Linked DNA regions of Aliamphritea ceti. The protein of the gene in region 1 binds, or shares a complex with, the protein of each later gene. Links are inferred from orthologs where the notes say so. Each region holds a gene or a part of one and is shown on either strand. Other genes may lie near its edges.

Evidence for each region.
Region 2: the proteins of trxB (region 1) and trxA are in contact, whole or in part, in a crystal structure (PDB 1F6M), measured with the Escherichia coli proteins. The link is inferred for Aliamphritea ceti from one-to-one orthologs.

Annotation. Positions count from the first base shown.
Region 1 is NZ_AP025282.1:2,897,953-2,901,263, forward strand. Bases 331-3,111 are described here. They hold trxB (thioredoxin-disulfide reductase), read left to right. Parts: upstream 331-1,137; coding sequence 1,138-2,085; downstream 2,086-3,111. Other genes in these bases: OCU49_RS23740 (DNA translocase FtsK), read right to left, coding at 331-792; aat (leucyl/phenylalanyl-tRNA--protein transferase), read left to right, coding at 2,166-2,876; OCU49_RS13355 (arginyltransferase), read left to right, coding at 2,873-3,111. Also shown: more of OCU49_RS23740, read right to left, coding at 1-330; more of OCU49_RS13355, read left to right, coding at 3,112-3,311.
Region 2 is NZ_AP025282.1:4,759,104-4,762,123, reverse strand. The notes cover bases 1-2,876. They hold trxA (thioredoxin TrxA), read left to right. Parts: upstream 1-1,214; coding sequence 1,215-1,538; downstream 1,539-2,876. Other genes in these bases: rho (transcription termination factor Rho), read left to right, coding at 1,758-2,876; ppx (exopolyphosphatase), read right to left, coding at 1-984. Also shown: more of rho, read left to right, coding at 2,877-3,017. UniProt on the Escherichia coli protein: Participates in various redox reactions through the reversible oxidation of its active center dithiol to a disulfide and catalyzes dithiol-disulfide exchange reactions.

The DNA.
Region 1 (3,311 bases):
CGATGGGCGTTCGGCAATCGAAAATTCATTGTGATGATACTCCTGCTCAGGTTCAGCAAACGTCTCCGCAACAGGCTCTGCAGCGCTCTGTTTTAAAGGCTCAACCTCAGGATGTTTACCAGCCAGCTCGGCAGTCAGTTCTTCGGCAGCAACGTCAGTATCATCATAATCAACATCTCGCCCCATTACCTTATCGACAAGATTCAGTGCTGAACGCCCCATTCCTTCTAAAACAGATACCCATGAAACTTCAAGAAACAGCGTCAACGCAAACAGCAATATGGTCCACAAAACAACTGAACCGCCAACCAGACTAAACAGACTAACGGTTAAATCTGAAACTGCCTGACCTATGACGCCCCCCATACTGAATGGCAAGGTATCACCTGCGTTAGAAAGATGCGTCGCAGCCAGTGTTGCTAAACAACATAATAATAAGACCGCACCAACAAGACGAACCATGACAAAAGGAATCGCGTCAACCAGCGTAATCTGTTTGCGAAAGAAAAACTTAGCCGCGGGATATATCAACATTAGTGGCAGAATCCAGGCAGCAACGCCCAGCATCGAAAACAACAGATCGGCAAGCCAGGCACCGGTCTGACCGGTAAAATTTCGCGCCTCTGGCTGATAGCCTAAATGCGACCAGCCGGAATCACGTCTGTCATAGCCAAACATTGCTAACTGCATAAAAACAGCTAAACCAATCCATAGTATGATGCCGCCCTCTTTCATCACCCGGGCCACAAGATCAGTAAAAGATTCGGTGCTTAACTGATTGTTTTGACTCAACGAAATTCCCTCACACACAAACATAAAACATATACCGGGAAAATAGCATAATTGCGCCTTCAGCCCCACAGCCTGCGCCAATAAATTCCCGCTTAAACAGATGTTTTATCTTATCCGACGAAATTCATAACAGAGAATTTGTCTCAAAATCGAAAACAGGCATAATAGGCCACTGATTTAATGCCAGATTTTTTGCTCCCGGATCAGCATATGCATGACTAACGCATAACGACCGGTTATAGCTACCAGGCACATCAATAGCTCGACTATTGATATATACCTTTTCGCCTGGCCTCCAATAGAACGAACACTGGCTGTTACCCAGTTATCTGAGTGGATATTTTTATGAGCGACGTACAACATCACCGTCTTATCATCCTTGGTTCCGGTCCTGCCGGTTACACTGCAGCCGTTTATGCTGCACGAGCAAACCTCAACCCGGTTGTTATCACCGGCATGCAGGCTGGCGGCCAGCTGACAACCACTACTGATGTCGATAACTGGCCCGGAGATGTGGATGGCGTACAGGGCCCTGAACTGATGCAGCGCATGCAGGCACACGCTGAACGCTTTGAAACTCAGGTATTGTTTGACCACATTCACACTACTGAGCTTACACAACGCCCTTTCCGCCTGATTGGTGATATGGGCGAGTACACCTGCGACGCTCTGATTATTGCTACTGGCGCATCAGCGAAATATCTTGGCCTGCCTTCTGAAGAAGCATTTATGGGCAAAGGTGTCAGCGCCTGCGCAACTTGCGACGGCTTTTTCTATCGCGGCAAAAAAGTCGCCGTTATCGGCGGTGGCAACACAGCTGTTGAAGAAGCATTATACCTGTCTAACATCGCCTCAGAAGTCACTATCATTCATCGCCGCGACAGCTTCAGTGCTGAGAAAATATTGCAGGATAAAATTTTTGACCGCGCCGAAAACGGCAATATCAACATTATCTGGAATAACACGCTGGACGAAGTATTGGGTGATGATATGGGCGTAACCGGCATCCGTATTAAAAACAAACTGGATAATGCCACCCAGGACCTTGAGCTTGAAGGTGCATTTATCGCAATAGGCCACCAGCCGAACACCGGTATTTTTGATGATCAGCTGGACATGAAAGATGGCTACCTGAAAATCAATTCCGGCACTAACGGCAATGCTACACAAACATCTATACCAGGTGTATTTGCTGCCGGTGATGTAGCAGATCACGTTTACCGACAAGCTGTCACATCTGCTGGCTTTGGTTGCATGGCCGCTCTGGACGCTGAAACCTTCTTAGATAACTGACGCTTAAGCACTATTCTGCTATACATTAACGGCGTCTTACATGACGCCGTTATTTTTCATCAGGACATATATTCACAACCATGATCCCCTGGCTTACCCCTGAATGCAGCTTCCCATCAATTGAAGAAGCACTGGATGACCCAAACGGACTGCTGGCCGCAGGTGCAGACCTGAGTCCCGAGCGCCTGTTAAGCGCATACCGTCAGGGAATATTCCCCTGGTTTGCCGATGACGAACCGATTTTATGGTGGTCACCACACCCCCGCTGCGTCATGCACCCTAACAGCATTCATATATCGAAAAGTTTACGCAAGCGCATTCGTCGTGGCGATTTTGAAATTAGCTTTGATAGCGATTTCGCCGCTGTCATTAAAGCCTGTGCCGAACCAAGGCCCGGACAACCGGAAACCTGGATCACAGAAGAGATCCAGCAGGCATATATCAATTTACACAAGCTGGGGCACGCACATTCAGTTGAAGTCAGAATCAATGGGGAATTAGCTGGCGGCCTTTACGGCATAGCTATCGGTAAGCTGTTTTTTGGTGAATCGATGTTTAGCTACAGTACCGACGCTTCTAAAATTGCATACGCGTATTTTGCTAAACAACTGCAAAAATGGGGCTATGCTTTAATTGACTGCCAGGTTTATAACGATCATCTGGCTAGCCTGGGAGCTGAGGTTATCCCCAGAGCGGAATTTAAAGGTTACCTTGATCGCTATTTGGATACCCCCTGCAATCATCTCTGGCAATTTGATATAGCGACAGACGATATAGTGAGTAACACGTGACGAATCTGAAAACGTTACACTTCTATACTACGCCGGAACACGAATGCAGCTATCTGGACGGCGTACAGGCAAAAACACTGTTTGTGGACCCTCATGAAATCATTGCCACAGACGCCTATAGCCAGCTGTCTGACCTTGGTTTCAGGCGCAGTGGTAAGCACATCTACCGCCCTTACTGTAACCATTGCCAGGCCTGTATTTCAGTACGCATTCCAGTCCGTGAATTTCACCGCAGTAAAAGTCAGCAACGCATCTGGAACCGCAATAAAGACTTACTGGTTACTCAGGTAACGCCACAATACACCAACGAATACTATCAGCTATACGCTAGCTACATTGAAGCCAGACATGCAGACGGCGACATGTTCCCCCCCAGCCAAAGTCAGTTCAGTACCTTCCTGGTTGAGAGCCAGCAACAAGGCTGCTTTATAGAAT
Region 2 (3,020 bases), 1.9 Mb from region 1 along the record:
GCGCTGCATAAATGCATTGATGCTGCGCTCACGTACATCTTCATGATGCAATCTTCCGGTCATGTCATATAGGAGCCCTTCACGTAATGCGCCTTGTGAAATATGCATTTCTTTGATGCCTAAGGATTCAAATGCTGCCGATAAAATTGCTATGCCAGCGGCAATGACCGCTTTTCGCTGTTCTTTAATACCGGGGATTGAAATCTCATCAACATGACTAAATTCAAGAATACGTTGACGCAGAAGTTTGAGTGCTTTTGCTGTGATTGCGTTATCGCTGTATCCGGATTCTATGCACGCCTGACGTATTGCTTTAGCTGTCCCTGAAGAGCCAACACAGTGCTGCCAGCCCTGACTTCTATAGCGACGTTTTATCGACAATAATTCACGCAGGGCGCCGAATACAGCGAGCTGGAAGTTTTTCTCATTAATAACGCCATCTTTGAAATAACGCTTACTGAAACTGACGCAGCCCATTTCAAGGCTTTCCAGTTGCAATGGCTCAAAACGTTCACCAATTATTAATTCTGTACTGCCGCCGCCAATATCGATTATCAGGCGTGAGCCGGAATCTGCAGCAAGTGTGTGTTCTACGCCCAGGTGGATAAGGCGGGCTTCTTCTATGCCGGCGATAACTTCGATAGAGCGGCCTAAAATGGTTTCGGCTTTAACAATGAATTCCCGACTGTTTGTCGCTTCACGCAGCGCGTTAGTTGCAACTGCGCTAACAGCGCCTGCAGGCAGGCATTTAATGCGTTCAGCAAAGCGTTGCAGGCATGCGAGACCTCTTTGCTGGGCTTCTTCGCTTAGTCGATTGTTATTATCTAATCCGGCGGCTAGCTGTACTTTTTCTGATAAAACATCAATTGGTAACAGTTCACCCTGATCGAGCTTAGCAATGACGATGTGAAAACTGTTCGATCCGAGGTCAATAGCTGCCAGTAAAGTATCCTGGCTGGCTATTAAAGCATTATCCTGCGGCATGCTGGCATGTATCCAATAACTATTACGTTGCCAGTCAGTTTAACAAAAACTTTTTTAGATGTGAGTATTTAGGCAATGTGGGATTAATATCTATTGATATATAGCTGCCGGAGATCACTAGATGTCGGCTGTAGGGCATTGTAGGGGTATACGGTATTCACATTTGTTCGTTTTGAATGGTATTATCGAGGCAATTATTTATTGACGCGAATCTGCCTGCGAGGCTTTTTATGAGTGATATTATCAATGTAACCGACGCATCCTTTGAAGAGGATGTTCTCAAGTCTGAAGCACCGGTACTGGTGGACTATTGGGCTGAGTGGTGCGGACCATGTAAAATGATCGCGCCAGTTCTGGAAGAGATTGCAAAAGAATACGATGGTAAGCTTAAAGTCTGCAAACTCAACATTGATGAAAACAGTGAAACGCCACCTAAGTTTGGTATTCGTGGCATTCCTACTCTGATGATTTTCAAAGATGGTAATGTTGAAGCGACCAAAGTTGGTGCTCTGTCTAAATCTCAGTTAGCAGGCTTTATCGAGACAAGTCTGTAAGCGTCGAATTGCTATTGTTTACGGTTGGTTTCCTTTCCTCCGAGCTGTATAAAGTTTGCGCTCTGAATGCTGGACTAACCGTAAACAAGCGATTATAGTTGTGACTCCTTATTACTGGAATTACTGTCTGATTCCGGTTCTCTTAATCAATTCAATCTAGTCTGAACGATTTCTCCAGCGTTCTTTCTCAACGTGGCTACGTCCTTCTACTCATACATTATGAATCTTACCGAACTGAAAACGAAAAACGTTTCTGAGCTGTTAAATATAGCGAAAGAAATGGGAATGGATAACCTGGGCCGCTCCCGCAAACAAGATGTTATTTTTGCCATACTTAAGCGTCATGCTAAAGGTGGTGAAGATATTTACGGCGATGGCGTGCTGGAAATATTACAAGATGGATTTGGTTTCTTGCGTTCTGCGGACAGCTCTTATCTGGCTGGTCCTGACGATATTTACGTTTCTCCGAGTCAGATCCGTCGTTTTAATTTGCGCACCGGCGATACTATTTCAGGCAAGATTCGTCCTCCGAAGGACGGCGAGCGTTACTTTGCATTGCTGAAGGTTGATAAGATCAACTTTGATAAGCCTGAAAATGCTAAGAACAAGATTCTGTTTGAAAACCTGACGCCACTGTTTGCTCAGGACCGTCTGAAAATGGAACTGGGTAACGGCAGTACTGAAGATTTGACTGCCCGTGTTATCGATCTTGTATGCCCTATGGGTAAAGGTCAGCGTGCCTTGCTGGTGTCACCGCCTAAAGCGGGTAAAACACTGATGTTGCAGAACATTGCTAACTCCATTACCCGGAATAACCCTGAAACACATTTGATTGTACTGCTGATTGATGAGCGTCCTGAGGAAGTAACAGAGATGCAGCGTACAGTTCGTGGTGAAGTGGTTGCATCTACTTTCGACGAGCCACCGTCACGCCATGTTCAGGTAGCTGAAATGGTGCTCGAGAAGGCAAAGCGTCTGACTGAACATAAGAAAGACGTGGTTATCCTGCTTGATTCCATCACCCGTCTTGCTCGTGCATATAACACGGTTATTCCTTCATCCGGTAAGGTACTGACCGGTGGTGTTGATGCGCATGCACTTGAGCGTCCTAAGCGTTTCTTCGGTGCTGCACGTAATATTGAAGAGGGCGGTAGCCTGACAATCATTGCAACGGCTCTGGTTGATACCGGTTCGAAGATGGATGAAGTTATCTTCGAAGAATTTAAAGGTACCGGTAACTCTGAAGTACATCTGGACCGTAAAGTTGCTGAAAAGCGCGTTTATCCTGCTTTCAACATTCGTCGTTCTGGCACCCGCCGTGAAGACTTGCTGACGGACGAAGATGAGCTGCAACGTATGTGGATTCTGCGTAAACTTCTGGATCCGATGGAAGACTCCGCAGCGATCGAGTTTGTGCTCGATAAGCTGAAAGACTTCAAGACAAATGACGAATTCTTCTTGTCTATGAGACGTTCCTGATAA